DNA from 2 places in the Martelella sp. K41-7 genome. Region 1 is predicted to be linked to the other one. Evidence: riboswitches for the same ligand, from Rfam matches in the RefSeq annotation. Region 1 holds a riboswitch; the other holds the start of a gene.
What was found. A riboswitch is a leader RNA that binds a small molecule or an ion and turns the genes downstream of it on or off. The one in region 1 is predicted to bind cobalamin.
Positions count from the first base shown of each region.

Region 1 (7,442 bases):
GGCTGAATTCCTGCGGGCGCGCAATTTCGAATATGTGCGGGCCGCGCGTGCGCTCGGTGTCGGCAATTTTACCATCATGTTTCGCCACCTCCTGCCCAATGCCATGGTGGCGACGCTGACCTTCGTGCCCTTCATTCTGTCAGGCGCAATCGTGACGCTGACCTCGCTGGATTTCCTGGGCTTCGGCATGCCGCCGGGGTCGCCCTCGCTGGGGGAACTGGTCAATCAGGGCAAGAGCAATCTGCAGGCGCCCTGGCTCGGCATTACCGCCTTCTTCACCCTTTCGATCATGCTATCGCTGCTGGTGTTTGTCGGCGAAGCGGTGCGCGATGCGTTCGACCCGAGGAAGACGTTCCAATGAGTGACACGCCGCTTCTGTCCGTTCGCGATTTGTCCGTCGCCTTCCGCCATGGCGGGGCCGACAATCTCGCCGTCGACCGGATATCCTTTGATATAATGCCGGGCGAGGTGGTGGCGCTGGTTGGTGAATCGGGTTCCGGCAAATCGGCAACGGCGGCGTCCGTGCTGCGGCTTCTGCCCTATCCCGCGGCAAGCCACCCGAGCGGCGAAATTCTGTTTGAGGGCCGTGACTTGCTGAAAGCCGATGACCGGACGCTCCGGCAGGTGCGCGGCGGCGATATCACCCAGATTTTCCAGGAGCCGATGACCTCGCTCAACCCGCTGCATCCGGTGGAAAAGCAGGTGGGTGAAACCCTTGCGCTCCATGCCGGAATGACGGGTGCGGATGCCCGAAAACGCGTGCTTGAACTGTTGCACGAGGTTGGTATCCGCGAGGCTGAACGGCGGCTGGGTGCTTTCCCGCATGAGCTTTCCGGTGGCCAGCGCCAGCGGGTGATGATCGCCATGGCGCTTGCCAACCGGCCGAAACTGCTGATTGCGGATGAACCGACGACTGCGCTCGATGTAACGGTACAGGCGCAGATCCTGAAACTTCTGAAGAGCCTGCAGCGCGACCACGGCATGTCGATGCTGTTCATCACCCACGACCTCGGCATCGTGCGCAAGTTTGCAGACCGGGTTTGTGTCATGACCGAGGGCAGGATCGTCGAGCACGGGCCTGTGGCTGAAATCTTCGATAATCCGCAGCACGCCTATACCAAGCACCTTTTGGCCGCCGAGCCAAAGGGCGAGCCGCCGGCGCATGATCCCAGCCGCGCGGTGATCGTCGAGGCCGACAACGTCAAGGTCTGGTTTCCGGTGAAGGCCGGTCTGCTGCGCAAGACGGTCGATCATGTGAAGGCGGTCAATGGCATCTCGCTCAAACTGCGCGCCGGCGAAACGCTCGGCGTTGTCGGCGAATCGGGCTCGGGCAAGACCACGCTTGGTTTGGCGCTGACACGGATGATCGGATCAAAGGGGCGGATCGCCTTTGTCGGCAAGGATATTGACGCCTATTCCTTCAAACAGATGAAGCCCCTGCGCGAGGCAATGCAGATCGTGTTTCAGGACCCCTATGGCTCGCTGTCGCCGCGCATGTCGGTCGGCGAAATCGTGGCCGAGGGGCTGAAAATCCACGAACCTGGACTTTCCACGGCAGAGCGTGAGGCGCGGGTGGGCGCGGCGCTGGAAGAGGTCGGGCTCGATGCCACGATGCGCTGGCGCTATCCGCATGAGTTTTCCGGCGGTCAGCGCCAGAGGGTCGCGATTGCGCGCGCCATAGTGCTCAAGCCGCGTTTCGTGATGCTCGACGAGCCGACATCGGCGCTCGACATGAGCGTGCAGGCGCAGGTGGTCGATCTTCTGGCCGACCTGCAGAAGAAGCACAATCTCGCCTATCTGTTCATTTCGCATGACCTGAAAGTGGTGCGTGCGCTTGCCAACGAGATCATCGTCATGCGCTTCGGCGAAGTGGTCGAACGCGGCCCGGCGGCTGACGTTTTTGAAAACCCGAAGGCCGATTACACCAAGGCGCTGCTTGCCGCAGCCTTCGATATCGAGCCGGTTGAGGCGGATTGAGCAATTGTCCGCTCGCCTTCAAGTGTCCAGACCATAAAGAAGTCCTGCATGCCCAAAGCCCCCGTCGTCATCGACCTGAAATTCTCCGGCCGCGCCGCCATTGTCGAAGCGCTCGGAGAGGTTTTCCATGACCGGCCGGTGGTCGATCTGGCCGATGCGAAAAACCGGGGCCGGGATCTTTCGGATTGCCGTTATGCCGTGTTGTGGAAGCCGGATGACGACCTGTTCGAGCGCGCACCCAATCTCGAAGTTCTGTTTTCCGGCGGCGCGGGCGTCGATAGTGTGCTGGCGCTGAAAAGCCTGCCGGATGCGCCGCTGGTGCGCTTCGTCGATCCATCTTTGACCCGGCGCATGAGCGAATATGTGGTGCTACAATGCCTGTACCACGCCCGCCGCATTCCCGATTACATTGGCCAGCAGGCCGAAACTCGCTGGCAGCAGCTGCCGCCTGCCGAAGCCCGCGATTTCACCGTCGGCATTATGGGACTTGGCGAACTCGGGCAGGATGCCGCCCGCAAGCTCAAGGTCATCGGCTTCAATGTGATCGGCTGGTCGCGCAGCATGAAAGCGGTCGACGGTGTTGAATGTTTCGACGCTGCGGGGCTTGATGCCTTTCTGGCGAAGACTGACATTCTCGTCGGCCTTCTGCCGCTGACGACGGAAACGACGGGGCTCTTCGACCGCGAACTGTTTGAAAAACTCAGCCGTTCCGGCCCGCTCGGTGGGCCGGTATTCATCAATGCCGGTCGTGGCGGGTCGCAGGTCGAGACCGATATCCTTGCCGCACTGGAAAACGGCGTTCTTTACGCTGCGGCGCTGGATGTGTTCGCGACCGAACCTTTGCCGCAGACGAGCCCGTTGTGGTCGCATGAGCGTGTGCTGGTTACCCCGCATGTTGCCTCCGACACTGATGTGAGCGCGCTGTTTGCGCATGTCGAACGGCAGATCACCCGTTTCGAGGCCGGTGAGCCGCTTCGCCATGTCGTCAACCGGGATGCCGGTTACTGAGCGCGCCGGAACAAAGTGCATCGCCTCCACGTTCTCTCTTTTGAAAGCATCGCCGCAAACCTATCGCGGTGAGCAAGGAGGACGACATGACGACGCATTTCGATCCGAAAGAAGGCCGCCCTGTCAAATATCCGGGCGAGGATGACTACCCGCAGAAAAACCAGGACGACACGCGCATCTCGCCGACCGAAAAGCGCCACCTTAATCGCGGACAGACCGTGATCATGATCCTGATCGCGATCATGGTCGCCGTGGTGCTGATCTGGGGCGGCGCGTCCTGGCTGTTCGGTGCGCCGGGCGCAAGCTGATTTTGACAACCCGGGAGGTAGACAATGGTTGAAAAGAAGAAAACAGGTAGTCGCCCCGAGGACGTCAAGGTTGACGTGACCCCGACCGAAGCTCGGCATTCCGAGCGCGGTCGTCCGGTGCTGGTCATTCTGGCAGTAGGTCTTGTGCTTGCCTTTTTGGTCTGGGCCGCAGTGGAGCTGTTTGCACCGACGGGCGACGATCCGGTGGAAAATACTGTCAACGGGAATGTGGAGCAGGCGGAGCCGTCTCAGTAAAGCTCACTTCGAGCAAAACAATGTCCCACTCTGGACTTCCTATGGTCTTTGCAGCTAAGTCATGTCCCCGGAAGGGCGGCATGGCGGCCTTTTACGCAATTTTGAATGCCGCAATGGCGCTTGAAGGCCGAGGAGCGAACGGCGATGCCGAAGACCGATATTGCAACGCGGGTCTACGACCATAGCTGGAAGCTCGACCCGATCATCCGCAGCCTTCTGGATACCGATTTCTACAAGCTTTTGATGCTGCAGATGATCTGGAAGCTTTATCCGGACGTCAATGCCACCTTCTCGGTGATCAACCGGACGGCCTCGGTGCGCCTCGCCGACGAGATCGATGAGGGTGAACTGCGCGATCAGCTGGATCATGCGCGCGAACTCAAACTGACCAAGAAGGAAATGATCTGGCTCGCCGGGAACTCATTTTACGGCCGCTCGCAGATTTTCGAGCCGGAATTCCTGACCTGGCTCGCCAATTTCCGGCTGCCGGAATATGAACTCACCAAGCGCGACGGCCAGTACCAGCTTGATTTCCACGGGCGTTGGATGGAAACCACGATGTGGGAAATTCCGGCGCTCTGCATCGTCAATGAATTGCGCTCGCGCGCGGCGATGAAAGACATCGGTCTGTTCACCATTGATGTCACCTATGCCCGCGCCAAGGCGAAGATGTGGGCGAAGGTCGAGCGACTGGCAGCCCTTGAGGGCCTGAAAATCTCCGATTTCGGGACACGGCGCCGGCATTCCTTCCTTTGGCAGCGCTGGTGCGTGGAAGCGCTGAAAGAGGGGATCGGTCCGGCCTTTACCGGCACGTCAAATGTGCTTCTGGCCATGGACACGGACCTCGAAGCTGTTGGCACCAATGCCCATGAACTGCCAATGGTGGCCGCAGCCCTTGCCGAAACCGACGAGGCGCTGGCCATCGCGCCCTATAAGGTGATGCAGGACTGGAACAAGCTCTACGGCGGCAATCTGCTGATCGCGCTTCCAGATGCCTATGGCACCACGGCATTCTTGCGCAATGCGCCCGAATGGGTTGCCGACTGGACCGGTTTCCGCCCCGACAGCGCACCGCCGATCGAAGGCGGCGAAAAGATCATCGACTGGTGGAAGAAGATGGGCCGCGATCCGCGCGAAAAGATCCTGATCTTTTCCGACGGGCTCGATGTCGATGCGATCATCGAAGCCTACAAGCATTTCGCGGGGCGGGTGCGCATGAGCTTCGGCTGGGGCACCAATCTCACCAATGATTTCATCGGTTGCTCGCCGCATCGCGTCGGCGGGCTGAAGCCGATTTCGATCGTCTGCAAGGTGTCGGATGCCAATGGCCGCCCGGCGGTCAAGCTTTCCGACAACCCGCAAAAGGCGACCGGTGATCCGAAGGAGGTCGAACGCTATCTGAAGTTCTTCGGCTCCGAGGATATGTATGACCAGCCTGTGCTGGTCTGAAATCCGATCTGTGGCTGAAAAGCAATACCGCTGAATAGTTCGGACAAATCAGAAGATTGGCTTCATTGACACCGTCGTTATCCGCCGCATAGATTGCGCGTGGATCAGGTTCCGTTCGCGAGGACGGATGAAAAGGGAACACGGTGCAAAACCGTGGCTGCCCCCGCAACTGTAGCCGCAGAGCCGTTTCCATGATGTCACTGGGCGAATGCTCGGGAAGACGGAAACAATGGCGATGACGCGGAAGCCAGGAGACCTGCCGGATCCCGTCACCCATGCTGGAACACGGGGTTCTTGTTTTGGCGCGGTCTGCCGTCGCGGTGACATTTCGAAACGATGTTGCCACCGACGGGACAGAACCGCGACCGGGTATCTCCGTGTCCTTTCTTCTCCTCGACGGGCTTTTTCGGCCGGCTTGAAACCGGCCGCCTGAGGATATGGAATGAAAAAATCTCTGCTTGCGGCTTCTGCTGCCATTTTGACCCTGACACCGGCGCATTGGGTGCTGGCCCAGGATGCCACTTCTTTCGAAGAGGGGGTTACCGAGCTTGCGCCGGTTTATGTGACGACGCCGCTCAGGCGTCCTTCAACGATCGTGCAATCGACCTCGACCGTGACAGTGATCACCGAGGCCGATATCGAGAAATCGGCAGCACCCGACCTGCCGTCGCTGCTCAGGAAATATCCGGGCGTGAACGTGTCGACCAATGGTGGTCAGGGCGCTCAGTCCTCGATCACGCTGCGCGGCGCCAGCGCCAGCCAGACGCTCGTGTTGGTGGACGGCATGCGTGTGGCCTCGGCCACGGCCGGCTCTGCCTATCTGTCCAATATTCCGCTTTCTGCCATCGACCGTGTCGAGATCGCCGAGGGCGCGCACTCTGCCCAGTGGGGCGCTGATGCCATCGGCGGCGTTGTCAACATCATCACCAAGGACGGCTCGTCCTGTGTCAATGGTCAGTCGATCTGCACCACTTTGGAAACCGGTGTGACCTGGCCCTGGGGCGGTTTCGGTACCATTGCCACGCGCGGGATCACTGATAATGGCGTGGATTTCAACGTTGGCCTCTCGATCCTCGGAACCGAGGGCTATGACTTCACCACGCCCGAAAATTCGGTCCACGAAGATGGCCGCGACGGCTTTCTGCAGGGCTCGCTTAACTATTCGATCGGCAAGGATTTCAACTGGGGCCGGCTTTATTCCGAAGGTTTTTACGCCCGCTCCAACCCGCATTTCGACAGCGCGCCTTATGCCGACTGGATGACCGGCGACATGGTTTACGGCGCCAATCAGGCGACCCAGACCAATGCCGCTTTCAAGCTCGGTGCCGAGCTTGACCATTCTGATGACTGGTCCTCTGTCTTCGAAGTCTATTCGGCCTTTGATTACCAGAAGAATTTCCGCGACGGGCATCCGGAAGCCGATACCCACTACGATACCAATCGCTATGGTCTTTCGGGATCGACCACCAGGGAAGTGCTGACGGGCGATGCGCTCAACACCTTCACCCTTGGTGGCGAAGCCTATCGCGAGACGGTGGATTCATCCGTCGATTATACCGAAACCTCGCGCAATGTCGGTGCGGTCTACGGCCAGTACGGCCTGGAATACGAGGCGCTCACGCTCAATGCCGGCCTGCGCTACGATGCCGACGAACAGTTCGGCGGGGCTTTGACCTATAATGCCGGGCTCGGCTATGAGCTCGTTGCCGGATTGACGGCACGGGCCTCCTTCTCCACCGGCTTCAACGCGCCCACCTTCAACGATCTCTACTGGGCGTTTGACGGCTCCTATGTCGGCAATCCGAACCTTGATGCCGAAACTTCGAAGAACTGGGAAGCCGGCCTGAACTGGGATTCCGGCTACGGTACTGTCATCGATGTTGTTTACTACGAAAATTATATCGATGACATGATCGCCTATGTCTCCGATCCGGTCACTTTTATCGGTACCATGGAGAACATCGAGAAGGCGAAGATATCCGGTGTGCGTGCGGTCTGGTCGCAGAGCTTGGTCGAAGATCGCTTCGGGCTCGATTTCGGCTTTGAATATCGTCTGCCGAAGGACGAGACGGATGACATCTATATTGCAAACCAAAACCGGCTGAAGCTGACAGCGGCCGCAAGCTGGCAGGCGAGCGAGGCGCTCAACCTCAATGCCGATATCGAATATGTTGGAAGCCGCTGGACCAATAGCGATAGCTACAATCCACAGCTTAGCGATTACACGTTGGTCAATGTTTCGGCGCTCTATGACGTCGATCCGGCAGCACGGGTTAAATTCGCGGTGGATAATCTTTTCGATGAAGAATATGAGAGCGCGTATGGCTACAAGGAGCCGGGAACCACGGTATCGCTTTCCTACCAAAGGACCTTCTGAATGAACTGGTCGGCGCTGACGGCTCGAAACGTTTTATCCGTCAAGACCGTGCGCGCTGGCCTTGTTTT
Region 1 covers NZ_CM147867.1:3,613,294-3,620,735, reverse strand. The annotation lists gene AC0L7L_RS17225 (ABC transporter permease) at 1-361, shown strand, start outside; gene AC0L7L_RS17220 (ABC transporter ATP-binding protein) at 358-1,977, shown strand; gene AC0L7L_RS17215 (2-hydroxyacid dehydrogenase) at 2,026-2,985, shown strand; gene AC0L7L_RS17210 (hypothetical protein) at 3,072-3,293, shown strand; gene AC0L7L_RS17205 (hypothetical protein) at 3,318-3,548, shown strand; gene pncB (nicotinate phosphoribosyltransferase) at 3,693-4,997, shown strand; cobalamin riboswitch at 5,087-5,275, shown strand; gene AC0L7L_RS17195 (TonB-dependent receptor plug domain-containing protein) at 5,440-7,374, shown strand; gene AC0L7L_RS17190 (ABC transporter substrate-binding protein) at 7,375-7,442, shown strand, end outside.

Region 2 (7,442 bases), 480 kb from region 1:
TGAAACGGTTCAGCTTCCGCACCTTTCCGACCGGTTGCCGCGCCAGCTTTCCGGCGGCCAGCAACAGCGCGTGGCCCTTGCGCGTGCCATCGTTTCCAACCCGAAAGTGCTGTTGCTTGACGAACCGCTTTCCAATCTCGATGCGCGCCTGCGCGAAGACATGCAGGTGGAACTGATCGAGATCCACCGCCGCCTCGGCCTGACCACGCTGTTCGTCACCCACGATCAGGAGGAAGCCTTGAGCCTTTCCGACCGCGTCGTGCTGCTGAACGCCGGCAAGGTAGAACAGGAGGGGGCGCCGGAAGCGATCTATGCCGAGCCCGCCACCGAATTTGTCTCAGGTTTCATCGGCTCGGCCAATATTATGCCGGCGAATTTCGAGGCGGGGGTTGCGGTTTTCGAAGACGGCCAACGGCTTGATCTGCCTGTCTCCGGCAGGCCGGACGGCCCGGTTTCGGTCGCACTCAGGCAGGAGGATCTCGGCGTGGCCGCTGACGGCGAAGGCTTGAAAGCCACCGTCAAGACCCGCGTCTATCTCGGCGCGCGCAACCGATATGTGCTGACCCTTGCGGGCCACACCATCCGTATGCTGACGGCAAACGAGATCGTTTTGAAGCCGGGTGAAGACGTGGCGCTTGCCATTGACCCTGACCGTATCCGCATTCTTGAGCGCCAGAACGCCTGATTCAAACCGAAGGAAGATCCCATGTCGGATTTCGAGACGCGACTTTTCATCAATGGCCGGTTTGAGGCAGGCGAAGGTAGCCCCGAGACCGCGTTCGAACCCGCTACCGGCAGAATGCTCGCCGACGTCGCCTCGGCGACTGAGGCCCAGATAGACCGCGCCATTAAGGCTGCCGATGCTGCCAGGACCGGTTTTGCACTGACGACGCCGAAGGAGCGCGCTGCCGTGCTCAACGCCATTGCCGACAAGGTCGAAGGCAATGCGGCGCTGGCGGCAATCGAATCCGTCAATGCGGGCAAGCCCTTGCGCTTCGTCGTAGCGGGCGAACTTGCCAATGTGGCTGATGTTTTCCGTTTCTTTGCTTCCGCCATTCGAAACATGCCGGCAACCGCTGTGGGGAATTACCGTTCGTCTTCCATGATGAGCGTAATGCGGCGTGATCCGGTCGGCGTCATTGCACAGATTGCGCCATGGAACTATCCGCTGCTGATGGCGGCGTGGAAGATCGCGCCGGCCGTTGCGGCTGGAAACACGGTGGTGATCAAGCCCTCCGAGCACACGCCGTTCAGCCTGTTGAAGCTCGTCGAGATCATCGGCGATCTACTGCCGCCGGGCGTCATCAATGTCGTGCTTGGCAATGGGCTTGACGTCGGCCAGAGGCTGATTTCCCATGATCTGGTGCGGATGATCTCGCTCACCGGCGATGTGCGCACCGGCCGCGCCGTGCTTCAGGCCGCCGCCGGCCCGATGATCAAGCGCACCCATCTTGAGCTTGGTGGCAAGGCGCCGGTGATTGTCGCCGGCGATGCCGATCTGGAAAAGCTCGTGGCCACGCTGCGCGAGGCCAGTTTCTATAATGCCGGACAGGACTGCACCGCCGCCTGCCGTATTCTCGTTGACCGCTCGTGCGCCGATGAATTGAAGCAGCGGCTGGTCGCCATGATCTCAGACCTCACCTATGGCGCACCGGAGCGCGACGACGTCGAGTTCGGCCCGGTCATCACCGCCCGCCACCGAGACCGCATCGCAGGTTTCGTCGAGCGTGCGCAATCAGACGGTGGCAAGGTGCTTGTCGGCGGGAAGGCGCCCGCAGGAGAAGGCTATTTCTTTGAGCCCACGCTGGTCGAGGCGCCTGCCGAAGCCGAGATCGTGCAGAAGGAAGTGTTTGGGCCGGTGATTTCTCTCACTGCTTGTGCAGACGAGGCGGAAGCGCTTGCGATCGCCAACGCATCGGAATATGGGCTTGCATCCTCCGTCTGGTCGAAGGACAGCGCACGGGCGACACGGATTGCCGGCGCACTCGAATACGGGGTCACCTGGGTCAATACGCATGGCGTTTTCGCCACCGAGATGCCGCATGGCGGCATGAAGAATTCGGGCTATGGCTCGGACCTCTCCATGCAGTCGCTGCTCGACTATACCCAGGTGCGTCACGTGATGACCGCGCTGGACTGAAGCTTGATTGTGCGCATGCCGGGAGGCTGTTAGAACATGCCCATGCGCATCATCGACATGGCCACCTTTGTTGCTCTGGCTCGCAACCGGCATTTCGGCCGGACGGCGCAGGAGCTCAACGCCACCCAGCCGGCCATCTCCTCGCGCCTTGCCATTCTGGAGCGTGAATATGCCTGTCGGCTGGTGGAGCGCGGCGACCGCGAATTTCGCCTGACGCCGGCCGGTGAAGAGGCGCTGAGGGTGTTTCAGGACGTCCTGGAAAAGCTCAACACGCTGAAATCCGACCTCAAGGAAGGCGGCAGCGATGCCGCCTATATCGTGCGCATCGGGGCGATCGATTCCGTGGTCGCCACCTGGATGCCGGATTTCATCGAAGCCCTCAGCCACGCCATGCCCAATCTCAGGGTGGAGCTCACCATCGAGGGCACGCGCGATCTGGTCGCAGGTCTCGGGCGCGGCGAATTCGACCTGATCTTCGGCATCGAGCCAGCGATTGGCGACAATTTCCGCTCGTTCATCATCTGCTACTACGAAATGGTGTGGGCGGCAGCGCCCGCCGTGATTGACGAGAAGACCACCTACAGCGTCGATGAATTGTCGAACATGCCGATCATCACCTTTCCGAAGGGCACGCCGCCCTACGCTTATGTGGCGCCCTATTTTCAGGACGAGCGGGTGCTGGCGTCCAAGTTGACGAGTTCAAACTCTCTGTTTGCGATGATCAATCTGCTGATCGGCGGTTTCGGCGTTGCCGCCATTCCATCTGTGGCGATTGCGCGCGAACTGCAGGACCGGCTGCTGTGCCGGGTGAGCGTCACCAAGCCGTTCCCGCCAATGCCGATCGTCGCCAGCTATCAGACGGCCGTCGGCCAGAATATCCTGCGCGGTGTGGCCGAAGAAGCCCGCAAAAGTGCTGCCGCCTATTGCCAGCAGGCGGCTTCGGAAAGTGCCTGGGTGCCGGCGGCCCCGTAAAGCCGCCGGATTTTTGTTGAGCGCCGCCTAGCCGCGCAAGGCTCTTGCGGCTTCCACCATGTTGATCAGCGCCGGTTTGACCTCGGCCCAGCCGCGTGTCTTCAGGCCGCAATCGGGGTTGATCCAGATCTGACGGTCGTTGAGCCGCTTGCGCGCCAGCGACAGAAGTTCGGTCATTTCGCTTGTTGCCGGAATGCGCGGTGCATGGATGTCATAGACGCCGGGTCCGATTTCGCTTGGATAATCGAAGGCGGTGAAGACATCGAGCAGCTCCATCTTCGAACGCGATGTCTCGATCGAGATCACATCGGCATCCATCGCTGCGATCGCATCGATGATGTCGTTGAACTCCGAATAGCACATATGGGTGTGGATCTGGGTTTCATCCGCAACGCCGGAGGCTGACAGCCTGAAGGCGTCGATGGCCCAGTCGAGATAGGTCTTCCAGTCTGATTTTCGAAGCGGCAGGCCTTCGCGCAACGCTGCTTCATCAATCTGAATGATCGCAGCCCCCGCCTTTTCCAGATCCACAACCTCGTCACGGATGGCCAGCGCGATCTGGCGGCAGGTTTGCGCGCGCGGAATGTCGTCACGCACGAACGACCAGTTGAGGATGGTGACCGGGCCGGTCAGCATGCCCTTGACCGGTTTTTCGGTTTTCGACTGCGCAAACTGCCACCAGTCGACGGTCATCGGTTCGGGCCGGGAGACATCGCCGAAGATCACCGGCGGGCGGACATAGCGTGAGCCATAGCTCTGCACCCAGCCATGTTTGGTGAAGGCGAAGCCGGAGAGCTTTTCGCCGAAATACTGAACCATGTCGTTACGCTCGAATTCGCCGTGAACCAGCACGTCGAGGCCGATTTCTTCCTGAAAGCGGATCGCCTCTTCCGTTTCGGTCTGAAGAAAGCCGTCATAGGCCGCACGGTCGAGATCGCCCCGGTTGAAGGCCGCGCGGGATTTGCGGACCTCGCTTGTCTGCGGAAAGGAACCGATGGTCGTGGTCGGGAACAGCGGCAGCCCAAGCTTTTCGTGCTGAAGGGCAATGCGGTCGGAGAAGCGGCTGTTGCGGTGGCGGTCGGCATCGCTGACGGCGGCAAGACGGACGGCAACCGCATCATTGTGGACACGCGGCGAGCGGCTGCGTGCGGCAAGCGCATCGCCGGAGGCCGTCAGCGTGTCGTCAATCGCTTCACCGCCAAGCCCGCGGGCAAGTGCCGAAAGCTCGTCGAGTTTTTGAACCGCGAAGGACAGCCAGCTTTTCAGCTCGGGGTCGAGTTCGGTTTCCAGTTCTGCATCGATCGGTACATGGAGAAGCGAGCAGGACGGGGCGATCTGAACTTTGTCGCTGCCGCGCGCTTCGATCACCGGGCGAAGCTGTTCGAAAAGCGCCGGCAGATTTGCCCGCCAGATATTGCGTCCGTCGATCACGCCGAGCGAAAGCACCTTTCCGGGCGCGACTTGCGCGAGAATGCCGTCGAGCGCCTCAGGCGCGCGCTTAAGGTCGAGGTGCAGGCCTGCGACCGGCAGGTTCACAACCGTTTCCGCATTGTCACCGAGAGCGCCGAAATAGCTGGCGAGCATCAGCTTGAGATCCGGTGCGGCCTTTGCAAGTGCATCATAGGCGTGCTGAAAAGCAGCGCGTTCGCCCTCCGTCAGATCAAGCGCCAGTGCCGGTTCGTCGATCTGCACCCACTGCGCGCCGGCGTCAAGGAGCCGGTTGAGGAGGTCGGCATAAACCGGCAACAGGCCTGAAAGCAGGGTCATCGGATCGAAACCTGAACCCCGTGCCTTGGACAGCTTCAGGAAGGTAACGGGACCGAGAATGACCGGGCGCGTTTCAATGCCGAGCTCCTTTGCCTCCAAATAGTGATCGATGGGTTTGGTGGTCGACAGCGCGAAGGTCTGATCTTCGATAAGCTCGGGAACGAGATAGTGATAATTGGTGTCGAACCACTTGGTCATTTCCAGCGCGCGAACATCGCGCCCATGGCCGGGATGGCCGCAACCGGCATGGTCTGCGTCCGTTTGGGCGCCGCGAGCCATGGCGAAATAGGTTTCAAGCGATACATCGCCGCCGGTCCAGCCATATTCATGCGGTATCGCGCCGACCATCACGGCGGTATCGAGCACATGGTCGTAGAGCGAGAAATCGTTGGACGGGATCACGTTGATCCCCTTGTCGCGCTGCAGAAGCCAGGTCTTGCGGCGCAGATGTTCGGCGGTGTCAAGAAGTTCGGCTGTGTCGGATTTGCCGGACCAATAGGATTCGAGCGCGAATTTCAGTTCGCGCCGTGCGCCGATGCGCGGAAAGCCGAGGCTTGCGACGGCAGGTTTTGTATTTTTCATTTCATACCCCAGACAGAGTTGGGGGCATGGGCTGGCGGAAAGCACACGAAATCGCCCGCGGAAAGAGGTTCCCACGCCGGTTTCGCAGCACCACCGGGACACCCCGCCCGTGGACAGTAACAAGGCTCTGGCAGGTCTCCTGGCTTGCGGGTCAACACACCTTTCCGTCTTCCCGGTTGCCCAGTGACATTGTGGAAAGGCGCTCGCCGCTTACAGTTGCGGGGGCAGCCCCGGAATTGCCGCTGACAATCATGTCAGACGGCGCACCGGGTTCCCTCTTGGCGCCGGAAGGGACGAGCCATCACAGCGAACCAGAGCGAGTGCAGTTTCGTAGGATGGATCGTCATTGTCAATATGATATAAAGATATATTTATATCCTTAAATGGTTATGTTCTGAAAATCGCCGCATTGGCATGATTTTGGCGATGAAGCCAGCGTGCCGCAGATCGCAAATCGGAGGCTTGGAGGTGCTGGAATCAAAAGTTTCGTTTTCTGGCGGTTAACCGGTTCGCGCACTGGCCGAAAACGGCTAAAAGGCGAGCGGGAAGATGGCCACTTCGCGTTTAGCGGACTGGCCATGAGCGAAAAGACTGGATGGGAAAATCATGGCAAATGCCGCAGGAACGATCATTCTCAATGACGGCTGGACTGCTGCAACGTCCGAAGACGCGGACCTCACTGTTGGATTGAAGGTCCCCGGCGATGTTCATTCCGCGCTGCTTGCCGCTGGCAAGGTCGAGGATCCGTATTGGCGGGATAATGAAACCCTGACAGACTGGGTCCATCGCTCAGTCTGGACCGCAAAGCGGTCATTCAATCTGGATCGTGTGGAAGACGGGCACTTCACGCTTCGTTTTGAAAGCATCGACTGCCTTGCCGAAGTGCGCGTCAACGGCGCACCGGCCGGGCAAAGCGAGAGCCAGTTTCTGCGTTACGACTTCGATGTCACCGACCTCTTGCGTGAAGGCGAAAACGTGATCGAGGTGGTGTTTCTGTCCAATTCGCTTGCGGCGGAGAGGCGGGCGGAAAACTCCGATTTCCCGATGCCCTATTCGAAAAACAGCCGCATCGGCCATCTCAATTTCCTGCGCAAGACACAGTGCCATGGCGGATGGGACTGGGGGATCGCGCTTTGCCCGCTCGGCTTTTACGGGGATATTGCGGTTGTGCGCACGGCATCGATCCGGCTTGACGACGTCGCCATCCGCCAGCGCCACGAGGACGGTGCGGTGGAACTGGATGTGACGCTCCACGCCTTTGCCTTCGCGCCGGCGGTTGACGAAGCCACCGTCGAAATCGACGGTCACAAGGCCACCGCCACGCTTCATGCCTTTCCGGGTGAAAACCGCGTGACCGTGACGGCACGGGTGGAAAATCCGCGGCTTTGGTGGCCGTTTGGCCACGGCGAGCAAGCCTTCTACGAGCTTTCTGTTTCGCTCGGCGGCGAAACACGGGATTTCCGCATCGGTCTTCGCGATGTTGAGTTGCTGACCGATGCCGACGAGATCGGCAATCGCTTTGCGTTCAAGGTGAACGGGCGCGAAATTTTCATGAAGGGTGCAAACTGGATCCCGGGCGATGCGCTGCCCGAGCGTGCCACGCCCGATCAGGTGCGCGATCTTCTGCAATCGGCTGTCGATGCCAATATGAACATGATCCGCATCTGGGGCGGCGGGCAATATGAGGCCGATTGGTTCTATGAGCTATGCGACGAGCTTGGCTTGATGATCTGGCACGATTTCATGTTTGCCTGCAATCTCTACCCCGCCCATGAGCGGCACTGGCTGGACCTGGTGCGCAAGGAGGCGCGTCAGCAGTTGCGCCGTCTTTCGCGCTTTGCGTCCATGGCGCTTTGGTGCGGTGACAATGAGCTTGTCGGTGCGCTGACCTGGTACAAGGAAAGCCTTGAGAACCGCGACCGTTATCTGGCGGTCTACGACCGGTTGAACCATGCGCTAGAAGAAGCGGTTGAAGACGAGG
Region 2 covers NZ_CM147867.1:4,096,414-4,103,855, forward strand. The annotation lists gene AC0L7L_RS19450 (ABC transporter ATP-binding protein) at 1-685, shown strand, start outside; gene AC0L7L_RS19455 (aminobutyraldehyde dehydrogenase) at 707-2,140, shown strand; gene AC0L7L_RS19460 (LysR family transcriptional regulator) at 2,177-3,112, shown strand; gene metE (5-methyltetrahydropteroyltriglutamate--homocysteine S-methyltransferase) at 3,140-5,461, opposite strand; cobalamin riboswitch at 5,574-5,792, opposite strand; gene AC0L7L_RS19470 (beta-mannosidase) at 6,068-7,442, shown strand, end outside.
Region 2: another riboswitch for cobalamin. It lies ahead of metE (5-methyltetrahydropteroyltriglutamate--homocysteine S-methyltransferase); the one in region 1 lies ahead of AC0L7L_RS17195 (TonB-dependent receptor plug domain-containing protein).